Tistrella bauzanensis: one gene and its partner. Each later gene encodes a partner of the first gene's protein in a complex. Links are inferred from orthologs where the notes say so. Each region holds a gene or a part of one and is shown on either strand. Other genes may lie near its edges. The genes, in order: IEW15_RS14590 and dnaN.

The links.
Region 2: the proteins of IEW15_RS14590 (region 1) and dnaN are in contact, whole or in part, in a solved structure (PDB 1OK7), measured with the Escherichia coli proteins. The link is inferred for Tistrella bauzanensis from one-to-one orthologs.

Annotation. Positions count from the first base shown.
Region 1 is NZ_BMDZ01000034.1:47,077-58,901, reverse strand. What follows is about bases 1-2,901. They hold IEW15_RS14590 (DNA polymerase IV), read left to right. Parts: upstream 1-759; coding sequence 760-2,043; downstream 2,044-2,901. Other genes in these bases: IEW15_RS14585 (isocitrate lyase/PEP mutase family protein), read right to left, coding at 2,148-2,901; IEW15_RS14595 (ROK family protein), read left to right, coding at 1-593. In the rest of the region: more of IEW15_RS14585, read right to left, coding at 2,902-3,047; arsB (ACR3 family arsenite efflux transporter), read right to left, coding at 3,155-4,219; organoarsenical effux MFS transporter ArsJ, read right to left, coding at 4,216-5,517; IEW15_RS14570 (ArsJ-associated glyceraldehyde-3-phosphate dehydrogenase), read right to left, coding at 5,514-6,566; IEW15_RS14565 (metalloregulator ArsR/SmtB family transcription factor), read right to left, coding at 6,615-7,538; IEW15_RS14560 (DUF2272 domain-containing protein), read right to left, coding at 7,613-8,470; IEW15_RS14555 (L,D-transpeptidase family protein), read right to left, coding at 8,479-9,144; IEW15_RS14550 (M48 family metalloprotease), read right to left, coding at 9,308-11,104; IEW15_RS14545 (hypothetical protein), read right to left, coding at 11,101-11,478; IEW15_RS14540 (CHASE2 domain-containing protein), read right to left, coding at 11,561-11,825. UniProt on the Escherichia coli protein: Poorly processive, error-prone DNA polymerase involved in translesion repair and untargeted mutagenesis. Copies undamaged DNA at stalled replication forks, which arise in vivo from mismatched or misaligned primer ends.
Region 2 is NZ_BMDZ01000050.1:534-10,318, forward strand. Bases 3,005-5,890 are described here. They hold dnaN (DNA polymerase III subunit beta), read right to left. Parts: upstream 5,066-5,890; coding sequence 3,944-5,065; downstream 3,005-3,943. Other genes in these bases: recF (DNA replication/repair protein RecF), read right to left, coding at 3,005-3,890; dnaA (chromosomal replication initiator protein DnaA), read right to left, coding at 5,253-5,890. Also shown: IEW15_RS18080 (hypothetical protein), read right to left, coding at 1-34; gyrB (DNA topoisomerase (ATP-hydrolyzing) subunit B), read right to left, coding at 37-2,541; more of recF, read right to left, coding at 2,685-3,004; more of dnaA, read right to left, coding at 5,891-7,097; IEW15_RS18110 (rhodanese-like domain-containing protein), read right to left, coding at 7,204-7,674; rpsT (30S ribosomal protein S20), read right to left, coding at 8,323-8,592; IEW15_RS18120 (enoyl-CoA hydratase), read right to left, coding at 8,769-9,542; IEW15_RS18125 (hypothetical protein), read right to left, coding at 9,673-9,785. UniProt on the Escherichia coli protein: Confers DNA tethering and processivity to DNA polymerases and other proteins. Acts as a clamp, forming a ring around DNA (a reaction catalyzed by the clamp-loading complex) which diffuses in an ATP-independent manner freely and bidirectionally along dsDNA.

The DNA of each region.
Region 1 (11,825 bases):
GCACCGGGGTCGGCGGCGGCATTGCCATTCAGGGGCGGGTCCATCATGGCGCCGACGCGATCGCCGGTGAATGGGGCCATGTCCCGATGCCCTGGGCGCAGCCCTGGAGCCGCACCGCCGGCGCAGCGCTGCCGCCCGATGCCGACCGTGTTCCGGAACTGCCCGGCCCCGCCTGTTACTGTGGTCGCAGCGGCTGCATCGAAACCCTGCTCTCCGGCCCGGGCCTGGCCGGCGATGCCGCGCGCCTGCGCGGGCAGGACGAGGCATCGGCCCTGGCCTGCCGCAGCGCCGAGGCGGTGATCGCGGATGCGCGCCAGGGCGACGAGATGGCGATCGCGGCGATCATGCGCTGGCGCCATCGCCTGGGCCGGGCCTTCGCGATGGTCATCAATCTTCTGGACCCGGATGCGATCGTGATCGGCGGCGGGCTGTCGCAGGTGCCGGAACTGATGGACGCGATCACCTGCGATCCCACGCCGCTGATCGGCCCTTGGCTGTTCTCGGACCGGGTCCGCACCCCCGTGGTCGTCGCCCGCCATGGCGACGACAGCGGCGTGCGCGGCGCGGCGCGGCTGTGGGACGTGGCCCGCTGAGGGAGGTGACCCGCTGAGAGAGGTGACCCGCTGAGGCCGGCGCAACCCGCTGGACAACCGGGCCGGGCAGTGAGAACATGAAGGGAACATTCCTCTGCCCCGCCAGCAGCCCGGTGTCCCGCCAGAAACCCGGCGCGGGCAGTCTCTCTGGTCCGGACGTCGCGCCATGAGCCACGACAGCAGCCTGCCCGGTGACGATGCCATGCCGGCGGCCGTGGATGGCTGGCTGTGCCGGTCGTGCGGCAACACCGATCCGCCGCCCGGGTCTGCGCAAGGTTGCCCGGCCTCCGCAGCGGCACAGCGCTGCCCGGCATGCGGCTCGGCACGGGTGATCGCCCATCCCGAGCTGCACCGGCTGGCGATCGCGCATGTCGATTGCGACGCCTTCTATGCCTCGGTTGAAAAGCGCGACCGGCCGGAGCTGATCGACAAGCCGCTGATCGTGGGCGGCGGTCATCGCGGCGTGGTCGCGACCTGCTGCTATCTGGCGCGGATGAAGGGCGTGCGTTCGGCGATGCCGATGTTCAAGGCGCTGGAGCTGTGCCCGGATGCCGTGGTGCTGAAGCCCGACATGGCCCGGTATCACGAGGCCGGCATGAAAATCCGCCGGCTGATGCGCGCGCTGACCCCGCTGGTCGAGCCACTGTCGATCGACGAGGCCTATCTGGACCTCGGCATCGCCGCCGCCACCGTCGCCGATGGCGGCGCCAGCCCCGCGCAACGGCTGGCGGCGCTGGCCCGACGCGTGGAGCGCGAGGTGGGGGTGACGGTGTCTGTGGGGCTGGGCCCCAACAAATTCCTGGCCAAGCTGGCCTCGGAACTCGACAAGCCGCGCGGCTTCGCCGTGATCGGCGCGGCCGAGGCTGCGGCCTTCCTGGCCGACAAGCCGGTGCGGATGCTGTGGGGGGTGGGCCCGGCCTTCACCCGCAGGCTCGCCACCGACGGCATCACCCGCATCGGCCAGTTGCAGAGCCTGGGGCCGCAGGCGCTGGCGCAGCGCTATGGCCGCATCGGCGCACAGATCGCAGGCTTTGCCGCCGGTCTGGACCCGCGCCGGGTGACGCCCTGGCGGCCGACCAAGAGCGTGTCGGCCGAAACCACCCTGGCCCGCGACGAGCGCGATGCCGGCCGGCTGACCGCCTTGCTGCCGCCGCTGGCCGAGCGCGTGGCCGCAAGGCTGGCCAAGGGCGGGCTGGTCGCCGAAGGCGTGGTGCTGAAGCTGAAGACCGCCGATTTCACCACCCTGACCCGCAGCCGGCGGCTGCGGGCCGCCAGCGATCAGGCCGCCCCGCTGATCGATGCGGCAAGCGATCTGCTGGCGCTGGAACTGCGCGATGGCGGTGTCAGTGGCCGCGGCACCGCCTTCCGGCTGATCGGCCTGGGCGCCCATCCGGTGCGCGACCGCGCAGGCGACCCGTCAGTGCCAGACCTGTTCGCACAGGTATCCTGACCTGTTCGCACAGGTGTCCTGACAACAGGTGTCCTGGCATTGAACAAGGCGATACGGGCCGGCTGGTGTCGCCGTCACACCTCGGCCCATCACACCTCGGCCCGTCACACCGCGGGCCGCGACGCCATGACGCGGGCGGCCTGATCCAGATAGGCCTGTTCCCGCGCCCTGACATCGGGCAGACCGACCAGGTCGTTGAAGCCCTTGAAATCGAGCATCCGGTCGGCGAAGCCGGTGGTGATGCCGTCGCGGCGCAGGGTGGCGAACAGGTCGCGCGCCGCCCGGGCCACCGCATAGGTCAGCGCCACCGGATGGGTGACCACGGCATAGCCGATCTCGTGCAACTCGGCCGCGGTCAGCATGGGGGTCATGCCGCCCTCGATGTTGTTGGCCAGCAGCGGCGCCTTCACCGCGGCGCAGATCCGGCGCATCTGCTCCACCGTCTCCGGCGCCTCGACGAACACCATGTCGGCACCCAGTTCGCGATAGAGACAGGCGCGATCGATGGCCGCATCCAGCCCCTCGGTCGCCAGCGCATCGGTGCGGGCCATGATCACCAGATCGCCGTCGCGTCGCGCATCCAGCGCCGCCTGAAGCTTGGCGACCATGTCCTGGACCGGCACCACCGCCTTGCCGGCCATATGGCCGCAGCGCTTGGGAAACACCTGATCCTCGATGAACAGCCCCGCGACCCCCGCCTGTTCATAGGCGCGCACCGCCCGGCGGACATTGGTGACATTGCCGAAGCCGGTATCGGCATCGGCGAATACCGGCACGTCCACCGCATCGCAGATCCGGGCATAGTGATCGGCCAGTTCACGCATCGACAATTGCGAGGTGTCGGGCTCGCCGATCAGGGCGGCGGTCGAGGCATAGCCACCGCAGGTGATGGCCTCGAAACCGGCCTCGGCCGCGATCCGTGCGGTCAGCGCATCCTGGACACCGGGCATTTCCAGAATCTCGGGCGCCTCAACCAAGGCGCGAAAACGGGTGGTGCGACGCATGGGGACAGCCGATCCGATGTGATGAAGCCGGGGTGTCCCATCGGTATACCGCAAACCCCGTGGTCGCGGCCAGTCCTGGCGGCGCGCACCAGGGATCAGAGCATGGATCAGGCCGTCGCGGCCGGAAACCAGTGCCGGGTGCGGCGGGCGAAGGCCACCAGCGACAGCATCACCGGCACCTCGACCAGAACGCCGACCACGGTTGCGAGCACGGCGCCGCTGTCGATGCCGAACAGGCCGATCGCCACCGCCACCGCCAGTTCGAAGAAATTCGAGGTGCCGATCAGCGCCGCCGGCGCCGCCACCGAGAACGGCAGCTTCATCACCCGCGCCGCCAGATAGGCCAGGGCGAAGATGCCATAGGATTGCACCAGCAGCGGCACCGCCACCAGCACCACGCCCAACGGCCGGTCCAGCACCCGCTGGCCCTGAAACGCGAACAACAGGGCCACGGTCAGGATCAGCGCGCCCGCACCCCAGGGCTTCAGCCGGTGCGACAGATCGTCGAGCGCGCGCTGTCCGCCACCGCCTGACCGCAGCATCCGCGCCCGCACCAGCATGGCGGCCGCGAACGGGATCACCACGAACAGCAGCACCGACAGCAGCAGCGTGTCCCAGGGCACGAACACCTCGGCCACGCCCAGCAGCAGGGCGGCCAGCGGCGCGAAGGCCAGGATCATCACCAGGTCATTGATGCCCACCTGCGCCAGGGTGAAGGCGCCATCGCCATCCACCAGCCGCGACCAGACGAAGACCATCGCCGTGCATGGCGCCACCCCCAGCAGGATCATGCCGGCGATATAGGCCCGGGCATCCTGCGGATCGACCAGATCCGCGAACACATGCTCGAAGAACAGGATGCCGAGCGCCGCCATGGTGAAGGGCTTGATCAGCCAGTTGACCACCAGGGTCAGCACCAGCCCGGCGGGGCGGCGGCCGGCATCCAGCACCGCGCGCGGCGCGATGCCCAGCATCATCGGGAAGATCATCGCCCAGACCAGTACCGCGACCGGCAGGTTGATCCGCGCGATCTCGGCCCCGGCCAGCGCGCCTGTCGCCTGCGGGAACGCCGCACCAAGCGCGATGCCGGCCGCGATCGCCAGCGCCACCCACAGGGTCAGGTGGCGTTCGAAGCGGCTGATCGGCGACATGGCGGGCGTATGGTCGGTCATTCGGGCAGATCCTGAAGCGGTGCCGTGGGATCGGCGGCGGGCGGCACCGGCAGCGCCAGCGCGATCAGAAAGGAGAGTGCTACCATCACCGCCGAGCCCGCCAGACACAAGGCCAGACCGCCGGCCGCGAACAGCAGCCCCGAGGCCAGCGTGCCCACCAGCCGTCCCATGGCATTGGCCATGTAATAGAAGCCGACATTCAGCGCGATCCGGTCGCCTTCCGCATAGGCCAGAATCAGATAGGAATGCACGGCCGAATTGATCGCGAACACCACGCCGAAGGCCAGCAGCCCGCCAACCACGATCCAGGCCGCCATGTCCAGCGTGGGATCGCCGGCAAGTGCCGCCGCCATCGCCGCCGGAATCACGGCAAGCACCGCCGCCCAGATCCGTGCGGCATCGCGGGCCACGGGATCACCCACAGCCGGATCGCCTGCGACCGGCGCCCCACGCCGACGAACCAGCGCCGGCGCCGACGCCTGAACGATGCCATAGCCGATGGTCCAGACCGCCATGAAGCCGCCGGTACGCGCGAAGCTCCAGCCCAACCCGTCATGCAGGAACACCGGCAGCCCGACCACGAACCAGACATCGCGGGCCCCGAACAGGAACAGCCGGGCCGCCGACAGCAGGTTGACCGCCGGATTGCGGGCGAAGATGCCACGGAACGGCGCCTTGCGCGCCCGTCCGCCCAGCCCCGCGGGCACGGCGACGAGCGCCGCCATAAGCACCACGCCAAGACCCGCCGCCATCACGACCAACCCGCCCTGAAAGCCCAGCCCGCCCAGCAGGGCGCCGCCCAGGAAGAAGCCCACGCCCTTCAGCGCGTTCTTCGACCCGGTGAGCAGCGCCACCCAACGGAACAACAACCCGCCGCCGGATGCGGGATCATCCGGGACCACGGCCTTGATCGCGCTCTTGGCGCTCATCTTGGTCAGATCCTTGGCGATGCCGGCCAATCCTTGCGCCAGCACCGCCCAGATCACCCCGGCCTCACGCCCCCAGGCCGGATCGAGCGACGCCAGCATCAGCAGCGCGCCGATCTGAAGCGCCAGCCCCGACCACAGCGTGGCCCGCAGGCCGAACCGCGTGGCGACCCAGCCACCGACCAGATTGGTGACCACGCCACAGGCTTCATAGAGCACGAACAGCAGGGCGAGTTCGACCGGGCTGTAGCCGAGGGCGTTGAAATGCAGCAGCACCAGCATGCGCAGCGCGCCGTCGGTCAGCGTGAAGCCCCAATAGGCGCCGGTGACGGCGGCATAGGCCCGGACACCCGCGCGCGCGGCGGCGGTCATGTCGCCGACACCTGCATATGCCCGGCCATCCGCGCCGCCAGATCGATCATCCGGGTCGCATAGCCCATCTCATTGTCATACCAGGCATAGATCTTCACCTGGGTGCCGGCGATGACCCGGGTCGACAGCCCGTCGACGATCGCCGAGCGGGTGTCGCCGCGATAATCCACCGACACCAGCGGCCGCATCTCGAAGCCGAGGATGCCGGCGAGCGACCTGGATGCGGCGGCCGCGAACAGATCGTTCACCTCGGTCACCGAGGTCTCGCGCGCCATTTCGAACACCGCATCGGTGAGCGAGGCGTTGAGCAGCGGCACCCGCACGGCGATGCCGTCGAGCCGACCCTGAAGATCGGGAAAGATCAGGCCGATCGCGGTCGCCGAGCCGGTGCTGGTCGGGATCAGCGAGGTGAGCGCCGAGCGCGCGCGGCGCAGATCCTTGTGCGGCGCATCGATCAGGGTCTGGGTATTGGTGACGTCGTGGACGGTGGTGATGCTGCCATGGCGGATGCCGATCGCCTCGTGCAGCACCTTCACCACCGGTGCCAGGCAATTGGTCGTGCAGGACGCCGCCGTCACCACCGGCGTCGGCTCCTGCCCCATCCAGTCGCCCAGCAGGTGGTCATTCACCCCCACCACCAGATTGAGCGCACCGGCCTTGACCGGCGCCGCCACCAGCACGGCGCGGGCGCCGGCGGTGATATGGCCGTCGAGGCTCGCCCGGTCCTTGAACCGGCCCGATGCCTCGATGACCAGATCGATGCCCGCCGCCGCCCAGTCGCAGGCATCCGGGGTCGCGGCCTCCGTGACCGCGATCCGGCTGCCATTGACGGTCATGCTGGTCGCGGCCGCGCTGATATCGGCCCGCATCCGACCATGGACACTGTCGAATTCCAGCAGATGGGCGGCGGTCGCGGCCGGGCAATGCGGATCGTTGATCATCACCAGATCGAGGTCGGCAGCGCGTGCCGCCCCGTGATCGCCGCTCAGCAGCCCGCGGGCGACCAGACGGCCGATGCGGCCGAAGCCGTTGATCGCAACGCGGGTCATGGGGCTGGTCTCCGTCGGTTTCAGGTGTCTGGTTGCAGGCGGCTGGCCTCAGGCGGCCGCCGTGCGGCCGATATCATCGATGCTCTTCTGCAGGGCCAGCCGGTCCAACGCCGTGATCGACAGATTGGCGAAGATGCCGATCCGGGTGTTGAGCATGCGGAAGGCTTCAGCCACCGCCAGCACCCGCTCGGCCGGGGTGCCGGACGCATCGGCCGGGTCGGGCACGCCCCAATGGGCGGTCATCGGCTGGCCCGGCCAGACCGGGCAGGTCTCGCGGGCATGGTCGCAGACGGTGAAGACGAAATCGAATTTCGGCGCACCCTCGGCCTGGTATTCGTCCCAATTCTTCGAACGCAGGCCCTCGGTGGGAATGCGTGACCGCTCCAGCAGCGTCAGCGCCAGCGGATCGGGCTGGCCAGCCGGGTTGCTGCCGGCGCTGAAGGCGCGGAAGCGGCCGCGACCCAGATGGTTCAACAGCGCTTCGGCCATGATGCTGCGCACGGCATTGCCGGTGCACAGGAACAGCACGTTGTAGACACGGCCGCGATCCAGGGTCGCAGCGGGCTGGGCGGCGGCGGCAGGCTGGGGGGTGTCGGTCATCTGAGCCTCGATCGGCAGACGGGGTGCGGCTGGTGCCGCGAGCGGACCGCATGCGGCCCCCACCTGCAAATCCGCGCAGACATCAGGGTGGCCGCCACAGCAATCGGCGATCAGGAAACCGATCAATGCCCGCGCCCCGCCGGTTTCGGCCCGATAGATCAACTGCCGGCCCTGGCGTTCAACGGTCACCAGCCCTGCCCGCTCAAGCTCTTTCAGATGAGCTGAGAGCGTCGAGGGCACGACCCCCAGACAGACCGCGATCGCACCCGCGGCCAGCCCGTCGGGCTCCGCGCGCATCAGCAGGCGGAACACGGCGAGGCGGGTCTCGTTGGCGAGCGCCTGAAACATCCGGGTGGCGGCAACGGCTTCCATGTTTCGACAATACCCGAAATAACGAATGATTCAACGACAGGCTGATGACGGTTCCATGAAATCCGGTTCGGCCGTCACCGGTCGATGGCGGCCAGGGTCACGAACCAGTGCGGCGTGCCCGTCACCGGCACCGGTCGGCCCAGCGGGTCGGCGGGAAACAGGCTCATCGCCACCCGGTCGCGGACATTGCCGCCGATGGCGGCAATGGTGCCCGGCGCCACCCGCACCACCAGATCGCAATGCATGCCGCGGGGCCGGGTGTCCCAGCCGCTCTGCCGGGCGGCGATCACCTCGGCGGCGCGATCCTCCCAGCGGTCGAGTTCGGGCGCGCCATCGCTGCGGCCGCGATCGGCGCACAGCAGATCACCGGGCCGCAGGGCGGTGGCCATGGGTTCCGCCGGCACGAAGCGGGCGGTCGGGTCGTCGGGCGTGCGGATCGCCCGGAAGATCACATGGTCGACATAATCCAGATGCCGCGAGGCCGGCGGCAGATCGGCCGGCGACACCCCGGCGGCACAGGCGACATAGGAAATGAACGCCGCCGACCACGGCGACAGTTCGGGCACGTCGGATGCCCCCATCTTCAGGCCGTGATCATCCGCCGCCGCGCGCCAGTAGAGCTGCAGCCGGGCGCGCACCCGGCTGTCGGTCTCGTCAAGCCCGGCCGGATTGAGCGACGGTGCGCCGCCGCGGAAATCGACCACCGGCTGGCCGAAGGCCCGCCATTCGGCCTCGGCCGCCGCCACCATCGCCGGCACCATGGCGCCGGCCGGCGGCTGAGGCGCGCAGGCTAGCGGCGCCGCGCGCGGCGCATCGGCGCCCGGCATGCCACCGGCGCAGGCCGACAGCAGCAGCGCCGCCGCCAGGGTCGCGGCGGCGCCCCGGCCCACCCGCCGCCACGGCTGTTCGGGCTCGGCAGTCATCATCGCCATCCGCCCGGTCAGCCGCGCATCTCGATCGGGAACGGCATGCGGCCGTTATAGGAAATCATCTCGCGGATCTCGTCGATCTCCTGATTGGTCACCGCCAGACAGCCCAGGGTCCAGCTACGGTCGCCGCGGGCATGGATCGATGTCCAGGGCGTATCGCCGGTGCCGTGCAGACCGATGGCGCCGCCAAGCGGCACCTGCTGCCCCAACTGCCGGGCACGCTCGCGATCCTCGGCATTGGGATAGTCGATCGGGATGAACCAGCGGAAGCCATCACCCGACGGCCGGCCCGGCGGCATCATGTGATATCGGCCCTCAGGGGTCAGCGCATCGCCCTCGCGGCGCTTGGGCCCGGCACCGCCACGGCCGATCGCCACCGAATAGCGCGCCACCTCGTGTTCGCCGCCATAGAAGACCAGCGTGCGCTCCAGCTTGAACAGCACCGCCCGATCGGCGAAATACGGCCCCGCCACGACCTCGGGCGTCGCCGCCACGTCAGGTACCGGCTCAGGGGCCGGCGGCATCACCGCCACCGGCCCCGGCCGGAAGCGCGGCTGGCAGCCGGCAAGCAGGGTCGTTGCTGCCGCCACCCCGCCCAGTCCGATGCGCAGCAGGCCCCGCCGGGACGGGTGGCGTGGTGCTGCGGGATCACGAGGCGGGGTATCGTCAGGCGCCATGGACTGCTCCGTTGTGGCAGAAAGCCGGCCCGTCCGGCGCCATATCGCGACGCAACCACCGGGCCGCCCACAGGATGAGGGCGCGGCACCGCACACGGCAAGTGTTTCCGTGTTGCGCCGCGCCGAATGGCACCCCCCCGCACCGGCGGTCAGTTGGAACGGTCTACCGGCCCGCGGACAGGCTGTTGATGATGTCGCCGGCGACCGTCGGCTCCGTCTTCAGATCCTCTTCCGACACATTTTCACCCGCCGCCGCCCGGCAGATGAACCGGATATCCGGCAGATAGACACTCATGCAGCGCTGCAGGGGCTCGTCGAAGGGCTGTTCGGCATCGCGCAGCGCCGCGATCCGCAAGGGCAGCAGCCGGGGCGGATATTTGGCCCGGGCCTCGCCTTCGGCGATCCGGTCCAGCGCCGCCTGAGGCCGGCGCTCGATCAGATCCAGACGGGCCAGGGATTCGAACGGCATCAACCCCGCCTGAGGCATCGCCACCGCCCGTTCATAGGCCTGGCGCGCCGCACGGTTGTTGCCGGTGGCGACATGGGCCTGCCCGGCGATGGTCAGCAGGAACGGATCACGCACCCGGTCGATGCGCCCCAGAGCCTTCAGGAAGCCACGATAATCGACATCGGCATCCGCATCCGATGCGCCCGACAGGCTGGGCATCAACCCGAAGGCACGGGTGTAGAGTCTCATCTCGCGCTGGATGTCCTTGCGCGCCAGAAGCCGGGCCAGCGGATCGGGCCGTTTATCCTCGGTCTTCTTTGTCAGCAGGGCGCGCGCGCCACCCGATGCGGCCGCGTCCCCCCGCAGGGATGCCAGCCGCTGTGAATAGTCCACAGCCAGCTCCCTGCGCGCCTCGATCGGCGGATGATCATCGGTGAAGAAAAGGAACACCGACTTGCCGACCGACATGGCGATGTCGCCGAACATGTCGGTCGTCGCCGCCTTGTCGACCGCCCCGACCTCTGCCATCTCGGTGCCGCTCTGGCGGATCTGGGCCGCCGCGGCATCAGCCGCGGCCGCTTCCAGATCCTGTTTTTCAACCGCGAGCCCTGAGAGCATGGCCACCATGTCGCCGGCATGCGGGCCGCCCGGCGGCAGGGCCGCCAGAAGATCCTGCGCCAGCAGATCGGCCTGCAATTCCTCGGCCTGATTCCAGGTGCTGCCGATCACCCGGTCGACATACTGGCGATAGATGCCCGACGGCCGCCGCAGGCGCTTTTCATCCGCCTCGACAGATCGTCCATCGCGCGCGGATGACTGCCGCTGACCCACCATCGAACCCGCGACGGCCTCGGCCCGGCCACCACCGACGAAGGCCGCCATGTCACCAAGCGTCGTCAGGCTGGCGACGGTGCGGTCGCGGTTCGAGTCGCCGTCATTATGCGACAGCAGGATATGGCCCAGTTCATGCGCCAGCATGGCGGTGACGATGGGATCCGTGGCACGCGCCTGATCGAGCAGCAGCCCCATCGGCACCACCAGCCGCCGGCCGGGCATGGCTGAGGGCTCGCTGTTGGTGCTGGCACTCAACACCACCTCGACCGCCGGCCGATGCTCCGCGGGCCAGCCCTGCAAGAGCAGATCGACCCGGTCCTGAAGATAGGTCTGCACGTCGGGAAAACTGGTCGCCGCCTCGACATCCAGCGTGCCCTGCACGCGTCGGCTGCGCTGGCCTGGACCATAGAGCGAGGTATAGGAAATCTGGTCAGGGGTCGGCGCATAGGCGAAATCGAGCGGCTGAGCCGCAGTCGCCCGCGGCATCAGCGCGGTGACCTCGTCGCTGTCGATATAGCGGCCGTCGAAGCGGGCGAGCGACGGCTCGCCGGTCACCATCGCGCGGACATCGGACATCGCGCCACCGACAGCCTTCTTGACCTCCTCCGTGCACCCGGCCAGCAGCCAGCAGGCGGCGGCCAGGGCGGTGATCCGGCAGGCAATGCGTGGCGCCATCATCCCGCACCTCCCGCATTGCACAGGCCCAGCCCCTGGCTGCCGGTCGACCGTTGCGGCCCGCTGCCATCCATCTGCCGGACGTTCTGCGACAATTGAACGTCGGCGCGCGGGATCTCCAGGTAATTCCGTCCGTCGGGGGAGACGGTGACATAGTCATCATCCACCTTGATGATGAACAGATCGATCGACGCGGCCAGCAGATCCTCGCGGGTGATGCGTTCGCTGTCGGTGGTGCCGGCGACGCGCACCGTCGTGGTCGGCGCCAGCACATCGGTGATCCGCATCGGATCGGCGCATTGCCGGCTTGCCATCGCCGGCATCTGCGGCAGCAGTGCGGCCACGATCGTGGCTGCAAGAGTGACTGACTTGATCATCACGGGCCTCCCCTCCCTGTTTCAGATCTCGATCGTGTTCAGACCCCGATCTTTCCGGTACCACTCCTGCCATCCGACCGGGTCACGCGTCCTCCGGATCGGGTCTGGTGAGCTGGTGCCATTCCCGGCGGATGAAATAGCCTGCGGTCAGTCCGCTGACCGAGACGACGCCGATCCAGTTGAGCGGTGCCTCGCGGCAGACCGCCATCAGCAGCCAGACCGACAGGGCAGCCAGCCCGGCCATGACCACCCAGGCCAGACTGTGCTTGATCATCCGCATCGCCAGCGTGTCGCCCGCCCGGCGGCCACGATAGATCCGGAAGCCGAAATACAACGACAGGCAGCCC
Region 2 (9,785 bases), on another replicon or contig:
ACGTCCTGCCGCCCCGCAGCGCATCATCCGTCATGATCACACATCCAGATTGGACACGTTCAGCGCATTGTCCTGAATGAAATTGCGGCGGGGCTCCACCACGTCGCCCATCAGGGTCGTGAAGATCTCGTCGGCCTCGTCGGCATGGTTGACGCGCACCTGAAGCAGGGTGCGGCTGTTGGGGTCCATGGTGGTTTCCCACAACTGGTCGGCGTTCATCTCGCCCAGACCCTTGTAGCGCTGCACCTGAATGCCGCGCCGTCCGGCTTCCAGCACCGCCTCGAAAAGCTGGGTCGGCGTGGCGACACGCACCTCGCGGCCCTTGTCGAAGGCGATGCGGGCCGGGCCGTCGAACACGCCGGCAAGCTCCGCCAGATAGCGGCTGATCAGCCGGGCCTCACCACCGCGCGACAGCGCCGCCTCGATCGTATAGCTCTCCTGCATGCCGCGCAGTTCGCGGCGCACCCGGATGCGGCGCACCTCACCCGCGCGCGGCACCGGGCCGGTGCCGCCGGCCTCGCCTTCCGGCGCGCTGGTCTCCACCGCATAGCTCCAGCCGCGGTCATGCTCGTTCGACCGCGCGTCCAGCCGGGCGATCAGGATCCGGCCAGCCTGTTCGGCCGCGACCGCATCGGCGAAAGAGGCTTCCGACAACGCGCCCGACAATGCCGCTTCCTCCAGCAGCCAGAGCGGCGCCCGCCGTGCGATCGCCTTCAACTGATTGGCGACGTCGCGGGCACGCTCCACCACCGTGCGCAGATCGCCGCCGGCACGCTGGGCGCCCGAATGCAGGGTCAATACGGCATCCTGCAGCGACTGGCCGATCAGGTGGTTTTCAAGCGCCAGCTCGCCCTTCAGATAGACCTCGCTGGTCCCGCGCTTGATGCGGTACAGCGGCGGCTGGGCGATGTACAGATGACCACGCCGGATCAGTTCAGGCATCTGACGATAGAAAAAGGTCAGCAGCAGGGTGCGGATATGGCTTCCGTCCACGTCTGCGTCGGTCATGATGATGATCTTGTGATAGCGCAGCTTGTCGGCGTTAAAATCGTCCCGGCCGATGCCGCAGCCCAGCGCCGAGATCAGCGTGCCGATTTCAGCGGAACTCAACATCTTGTCGAACCGCGCCCGCTCGACATTCAGGATCTTGCCGCGCAGCGGCAGGATCGCCTGATTGGCGCGGTTGCGGCCCTGCTTGGCCGATCCGCCTGCCGAGTCACCCTCGACCAGGAAGATTTCGGATTTGGCGGGGTCGCGTTCCTGACAATCGGCCAGCTTGCCGGGCAGGCTGGTGATGTCCAGCGCGCTCTTGCGCCGGGTCAGTTCGCGGGCCTTGCGCGCGGCCTCACGCGCCACCGCCGCCTCGACCACCTTGCCCACGATCGCGCGGGCGTCCTGGGGATGCTCCTCGAACCACTGGTCGAGCCGTTCGCCGACCAGATTCTCGACCGCCGGCTTCACCTCGGAACTGACCAGCTTGTCCTTGGTCTGCGACGAGAATTTCGGGTCCGGCACCTTCACCGACAGCACGCAGGTCAGCCCCTCGCGCGCATCCTCGCCCGACACCGACACCTTCTCGCGCTTGGCGATACCCGATGACGTGGCATAGGCGTTGATGGTGCGGGTCAGCGCCGCGCGGAACCCGGCCAGATGGGTGCCGCCGTCACGCTGCGGGATGTTGTTGGTGAAACACAGCACGTTCTCGTGATAGCTGTCATTCCACTGCATCGACACTTCGACCATGATGCCGGCGCGCTCGCCGGATACCGTGATCGGGGTGCCATGCATCGGCGATTTGCTGCGGTCCAGATAGCGCACGAAAGCCTCGATGCCGCCGTCGTAATGCATACGGTGGCTGACCGGGGTATCGGTGCGGCTGTCGACGAATTCGATGGTCACGCCCGAATTCAGGAAGGCGAGCTCGCGCAGCCGACGCTCCAGCGTCGCCGCATCGAAATTCACCTGGGTGAAGATCTCGGTCGACGGCATGAAGGTGATTTCACTGCCGGTCTTGTCGCCACTCTGGCCGACAATCTCCAGCGGCTGGACCGCCTCGCCCATCTTGAAGCGCATATAGTGTTCATTGCCGGCGCGCCAGATCCTGAGTTCCAGCCATTCCGACAGCGCGTTCACCACCGACACGCCCACGCCATGCAGGCCGCCCGACACCTTGTAGGAATTCTGGTCGAACTTACCGCCGGCATGCAGCTGGGTCATGATGACCTGAGCCGCCGACACGCCTTCCTCGTCATGGATATCGACCGGGATGCCGCGGCCATTGTCGCGGACCGTCACCGATCCGTCGCCGTTCAGCACCACATGGACCTGATCGCACCAGCCGGCCAACGCCTCGTCGATGGCGTTGTCGACCACCTCATAGACCATGTGGTGCAGGCCCGAGCCGTCGTCGGTGTCGCCGATATACATGCCCGGGCGCTTGCGCACGGCATCCAGGCCACGCAGAACCTTGATCGAGTCGGCACCATAGGACGTGGCTGCGATGGCAGTCTCGGACTGGGAGTGTGCGGGCTGCTCTGTCATCGAACCGGTTCCATCATCCTCGGCCATGGGGCTTCCTCGGTCTGGGGCATGCGCGCGCGTCGCCGGTCATGAACGGGCCTCCGCCGTGGAGACGCCCATGATCCTGCCGGACGGCCGGGAGACCAGCCATCCATGACGCGTGCTCATTCGCGCATCGCCGAGGCATCGGCGATCCGCAAGAATTGAGCCCGTCCCTCCAGCCCCGCAAACAGCGGTCGGTCGGTGCCGGTGAGCCAGGCCTGGGAACCGAGCGTCACCAGCACGTCATAGAGTGCTGTGCGCCGCTCGGCATCGAGATGGGCTGCGACCTCGTCCAGCAGCAGGATCGGGGCCGATCCCTCCACTGTCCGTTTCAGCCGCGCCACCGCCAGCACGATCGCCAGCAGCAGCGCCTTCTGTTCGCCGGTGGAACACCGCGCGGCCGGCATGCCGCCGGCATCATGGGTCACCACCAGATCGCTGCGGTGCGGGCCGACCCGGGTGCCCCCGGCCTCGGCATCCTGACCGCGGCACTCGGCCAGCCTTGCGGCCAGCCGGTCTTCAACCGCCAGGGCGGGTTCCACGGCCAGAGCCGCCTCCACCTCGCCCTCAATCGCAATCCGCGCGCGTGGGAAAGCCCCGTCGCCCGCAGCCAGAACCGCCTTCAACTGGCGCATGAAACCCAGCCGCGCCGCCGCGATCGCAACCCCCTTGGCCGCCATCGTGGCTTCCAGCGCAGCCAGCCATGCCGGGTCGCGGCGGCCGTCGCGCAACAGCCGGGCGCGTTCGCGCATCGCCTGCTCATAGGCGGCGATCCGCCCGGCATGGTCGGGATCCAGGCCATAGACCAGCCGGTCGAAGAACCGCCGCCGGTTGCCGGCGCTATCGATGAACAGTCGGTCCATCAACGGCGTCACCCACAAGACCGACCAGCGCCGGCCGAGTTCCGCGGCACTGGCATTGCGGCCGTCGATCCGCACCACCCGGCGTTCCCGCTCCCCCCCGCCGCCGGCCAGACCGGTGCCGGCCTCGACCGGCCCGTCGCCGGTCCGCACCGTTGCCGCCACCGCCCAACCGGCACCGGTATGGCCCGTTCCGCCCAGATGACCCGTCTCATCCCGATGATCCATCGCGGCCAGACGGTCCATATCGGCCAAGCGGTCCATATCTGCCAACCGGGCACCGCGCAGGCCGCGCCCGGGCGCCAGCATCGACACCGCTTCCAGCAGATTGGTCTTGCCGGCGCCATTGGCGCCGGTCAGCACCACCGGCCGGGGATCGAGCGCCAGCCGCAGCCCGGCATAGTTGCGAAAGCCGGTCAGCACCAGCCGGGTCAGCGCCGGCACAGTATCGCCTGCGCCACCGGGCACTGCGGACCCGCCGGGCTGATATGGGGTGTCGGGAAACGTGGGATCGGACGTGATCAAATCCGCATCGGCATCAGCACATACAGGGCACCGGCATCCGCGGTGTCGCGGATCACCACCGGCGAGGCTCCGTCGGCGATCGCCATCTCCATCAGGTCGCCGTCGATCTGACCGGCCACATCGAGCACATAGCGCGAGTTGAAGCCGATCTCGATGTGCTGCCCCTCGTAATCGACCGTCAGCTCTTCGCTCGCCGAGCCGTGATCGGGGCTGGTCACCGCCAGATCCAGCCGGCCATCGCTGAGCGCGAAACGCACTGCCCGCGACTTCTCGCTGGAAATCGTCGCCACCCGGTCGACCGCGGCCGCGAAGGGCTTGCCGTCGATGCGCACGATCTTGTCGTTGCCGGCCGGGATCACCCGCTCATAATCCGGGAACGACCCGTCGATCAGCTTCGAGGTCAGCACCACGCGGCCGAAGGCGAACCGGATCTTGGTTTCCGACAAGGCCACCGCCACCTCGTCCTCGATCTCGTCGATCAGCTTGCGCAGCTCGCCCACCGCCTTGCGCGGCACGATCACGCCCGGCATGCCGGCCGCACCCTCCGGCACCTCGCTCTCCACCCGCGCCAGACGGTGACCATCGGTCGCCACCGCGCGCAGCCGCCGGCCATCCGGGCTTTCGGCGACATGGAGATAGATGCCGTTCAGGTAATAGCGGGTCTCTTCGGTCGAAATCGCGAACCGGGTCTTGTCGATCAGCCGCTTCAGGTCGGTGGCCGACAGATGGAAGGCAAACGGCAGATTGCCCTCGGCGATCTCAGGGAAGTCTTCGGCCGGCAGCACCGACAGCGCCGAGGCATAGCGCCCCGCCGACAGCTTCATCTGGCCCTTGGCGGCATCGAGCGCCAGCTCGATCTCGGCGCCGTCGGGCAGCTTGCGGACAATGTCGTGAAGGGTATGGGCGGGCACCGTGGTCCGCCCCGCCTGGACCACCGTCGCCGGCACCTCCTCGACCACCGACAGGTCCAGATCGGTCGCGGTCAGGCGCAGCGCGCCCGATGCGTCGGCCTCGAACTGGACATTGGCCAGGATCGGTATGGTGTTGCGGCGCTCGACGACGCTCTGCACGTGAGTGAGCGCACGGAGCAAGGCGGCGCGTTCGATGGAAAGCTTCATGTGCGCTCCCGGTGAGGGCTGTTTCCGCTTGGGTGGCGGGAACGGACGTCAATCGGCTTGGGGCACGCCCGGCCGGCAGGTTCAGGGGTTCGTGGCGGGCCGGAACTCCAGGCCCGCCGGGGCCTGAGAGTATAACTGCAAGCCAGTTGCATCGCCAGCTTTGCGGGCATTCCCCGCGCGCTGCGGTTCAGCTTTCCAGCATCCGCCGCAGCAGCTCGATATCGTCGGCGAAGCTGCTGTCCTGGCTGCCCAGTTCCTCGACCTTTTTCACCGCATGCATCACGGTGGTATGGTCGCGGCCGCCGAATTTTCGGCCGATCTCCGGCAGGCTGGACTGGGTCAATTGCTTGGCCAGATACATCGCCACCTGCCGGGGCCGGGCGATCGCCCGCGAGCGGCGGGCGGAATGCATGTCCGACACCCGGATGTTGAAGTGCTCGGCCACCCGCTTCTGGATGTCCTCGATGGTCAGCCGGCGCTCATTGGCACGCAGCAGATCCTGCAGCACCTCCTGTGTGGTCTCAAGCGTGATCGCGCGGCCGACCAGGGTGGCATGCGCCACCACCCGGTTCAGTGCGCCCTCAAGCTCGCGGACGTTGGAGGCGATCTTGTGGGCCAGGAATTCCAGAACCTTGCCCGGCACCACGGCACCCAGCTGATCGGCCTTCTGCTGCAGGATGCCCAGCCTGAGTTCATAGGTGGTGGGGTGGATATCGGCGACCATGCCCCAGCCGAGGCGCGAGCGCAGCCGCTCCTCCATCCCGTCCAGATCCGATGGCGAGCGGTCGCCCGACACCACGATCTGCCGGTTCTGGTCCACCAGAGCGTTGAAAGTGTGGAAGAATTCCTCCTGAGTCGAATCCTTGCCGCTGATGAACTGCACGTCATCGATCATCAGCACGTCGACCGAGCGGAACTGCTCCTTGAACGCCATCGTATCCTTGTAGCGCAGCGCCCGGATGAATTCGTACATAAACTTCTCGGCCGACATGTACACCACCTTGCGCCGCGGGTTGCGGCCGCGGATATGCCATGCGATGGCATGCATAAGATGGGTCTTGCCAAGGCCGACACCGCCATACAGGAACAGCGGGTTGAACTGTACGGTTTCGCTTTCCGCCACCCGGAGCGCCGCGGCATGGGCCAGTTCGTTCGGCTTGCCGCAGACGAAATTGTCGAAAGTGAAGCGCGGATCCAGACCGGCCGACCACTGATCGATGCGTTCCGCCGCGCGGTGGCTGGCCTCGGCATCGGCTTCGGCCTCGGACATCGGCGCCGCCTGGGCACCACTGCGGCCGTTGCGGCCCGCCCCATAGGCCACGGGACCGGAACCTGTGCCGTCATGGCCGGACGGCCCGCGCCCCGAAGCGTTATGGCCCGTGGACTGGTGACCTCCGGACTGGTGACCTCCGGACTGGTGACTTCCAGGCTGGTGCCCCGGGGGCTGATGGCTGCCCGGCTGATTCGCCGGCCCCCCGCCCGCCCGCGACTGGCCGGCCGGCACCGGCGACGGCTTGCTGCTGCGCGGCGGCAGCGGCGCGCCACCGCCATAGCCGCCGGTCACATAGCCGCCGGAAATGCCGCCACGGCCCTCGCCGTTGTAACCTTCACCGTTATAGATGGCAGCCCCGCCCGAGCGGGGGCCGTTGGCTGCCGGCGGCACAACCGGAGCGACGGCATCATCGTCGGCAGCCTTGGCACCGGCGGCCCTGGCGGCGGCGGCGGCCTTGGCCGATGCCGGATCGGCAGCCCCCCAGGCACCGGCGACCGAGATGTCCACCCGGCGGACCGCCGGATTTTCCCACGACCACAGCACGCGGATACGATCGGCATAATGCGATACGACCCAGTCGCGCATGAACCGCGTCGGCACCGCGATCGTCACGCGGCCCTCGGTCACGGCAGCCAGCGACAGGGGCTTCAGCCAGGAATAAAAGGCGGCGTCGCCGAATTCGCTGCGGAGCGCATCACGAACGCGGCCCCATTGCGCCTCGTATTCGGCAAAGTCGGCGGGATCGGAAACCGGGGTCATGGGCAACGGCAGTCGCAATTGGCGGGGGTCGCCCGGCTTCATGCGGACGAACGGCAACCACGCCGCCCCCTTCCGGACAGCGGCGCGGCGGTGACGGGCGGTGGCGTCAGTTCTGGAACCAGGGCAGCCCCGCCGCCTTCCAGCCGTTCACCGTGCCGCGATGCCCGTCTTCACCCACATCGCCTTCGAAGCCGCCCTCGATGTTGAAGGCCGCGGTATAGCCGGCGCTGGTGGCGGCCATCGCCGCCGCCCGTGACCGCCCGCCGCTGCGGCACAGAAACACCACCGGCTGATCAGGGCCGATACCGGCCTCGGCCAGGGTGCCGGTGAAATCGTGGTTCTGTGCCATCTGCGGCCAGACCTGCCACGAGATCAGCCTTGGTTCCTTGCCCAGAGATTGCAGGGCCGGCAGACCCACGAACATCCACTCCTCACGGGTGCGCACGTCGACCAGAACAGCATCGGGATGCTGCTCAAGAAGCGACCATGCCTCTTCAGGCGTCACGTCGCCGGCGTAGCCGGCATGGGCACCGGTGCGGGCGGCGGCATTCAGGCGGATGTCATCGGTGCTGGCCATGGCGTCGCCTCGTGGCTCCTCTGGCAGATCTGGACGAAAAGGATGAAGGATGGGCCGAACGATGCCGCGACAGCCGGCAACTGGCAATCGGTCTGCGGGCAAAGCGTATCCGGCGAGGCTCAATGCCACTGCATCGAACCGCGAAGCGCCTTCATCCACTTGTGTCTTGGGGAGCAGGTCGGCTTGTGACCGGGCATCCCCGGGCCGGCAGCCGCATGCCGGATGATACCCCGGCTGTGCGCCCGGGCCGCCCGCGACCATAAAGGCCAAGGCTGCCGGCCGCTCAGGGCATCGACGACATCGGAACCAGTGGGCCACACCCGCATCGGTACGGACCTGCATTCGATGAGGCTAGACTAGCCCCCGCCCGTCCGGCTGGCAATGGGACCGAAATGTGAACGCGGTCATTTGCTACAAGACGACGCCCAGACGCGACAACGCACGGCACGCGATGAACGCATGCCGTGCGTTGAACGGCTAGGTCCGGCCTGCAGATTCCAGCCGGCCGCAGGCCTGATTCAACCGGACAACGCCGACGAATCAGATGCCTGGACGACGGGAACCGATGCCGGCCCCGCAGGACAGATCACAGTCTGACGCAAGCTCGAAACCGGACCAGGTCTGCACCCGGCCGGCTCCGGGGCCGGATCAGGCCTGGGCCAGACCCTTCACCCGCGCGCTGAGGCGCGAGATCTTGCGAGACGCGGTATTGGCGTGCAGAACGCCCTTGTTGACGCCACGGCGCAGTTCCGGCTCGGCAACGGCGAAAGCGGCAACGGCTGCATCCTTATCGCCCTGAAGCAGGGCCTTCTCGACCTTCTTCACGAAGGTCCGGATGCGGCTGATACGGTCGCCATTGATTTCGGCCCGGCGCGCGTTGCGGCGGATACGCTTCTTGGCGGAGTCATGATTGGCCATAAGGGGTCGGCCCTTCGGATCGGTCTGGGAACAAAAGGAAACTCAGGCGGCAGACGATAGGTGCGCGCCGGACATGAGTCAAGACGTTATCGGCAAAGCCGAAACCGGCGCCGACGGAGCGGCGCCGATTGTGGCAATGCCACCGCAGCCTTTCAGCATACGGCCGTGGCGGCGGCTCAGCGGTTCCTGAACTGCGGCTCGCGCTTTTCCGAGAAGGCGGTCATGCCCTCGCGGCGGTCGTCGAGGGCGAAGCTGGAATGGAACAGGCGGCGCTCGAACCGCACACCCTGGGTCAGCGTGGTCTCGTAGGCGGCGTTCACCGCCTCCTTCGCCATCATCACCGATGGCAGCGACTTGGCGGCGATGGCCTGGGCCACCTTCAGCGCCTCGTCCATCAGATCGGTCACCGGCACGATCCGGCTGACCAGCCCGGCCCGCTCGGCTTCCTCGGCATCCATCATCCGGCCGGTCAGGCACATTTCCATGGCCTTCGACTTGCCGACGAACCGGGTCAGACGCTGAGTGCCGCCCGATCCGGGAATGGTGCCCAGATTGATTTCGGGCTGGCCGAATTTCGCATTCTCGGCCGCGAGAATGAAATCGCACATCATGGCCAGTTCGCAGCCGCCGCCCAGCGCATAGCCCGACACCGCGGCGATGACCGGCTTCTTGCAGCGGGTGATCCGCTCCCAGCGCGAGATGAAGTCTTCCATATAGACGTCCTGGAACGACTTCGGCAGCATCTCCTTGATATCGGCACCGGCGGCGAATGCCTTCTCGCTGCCGGTGACGATGATCGCGCCGATCTCGGGGTCCGCCTCATAGGCGTCCAGCGCCGCATTCAGTTCCTCGATCAGTTCGGCACACAGCGCGTTCAGCGCCTTGGGCCGGTTCAACTGAACGATGCCCACGGCGCCGCGCGTGTCGACGATGATGGTCTTGTAGGACATGGGGTCTTGCTCCCTCCGCGATCCCGCCTGACGTCTTGAGGAGCGGGGCACGCCCGCAGGCGGCGGCTCCCTCTCGACGGCTGAATTGTCTGGCAAGTCCTGTGGTGCCGGCGCCGTCGATCCACCGCCGTCAATCCACGGGCCGGCCGGCCGGCCCCGTTTCAGGCGCCAGCACGAAATGCACCACCAGCCGGCCCGCCGCCTGTTGGGCGGTCTCGATGGTCAGGCGCTCGGCGCCGCGCA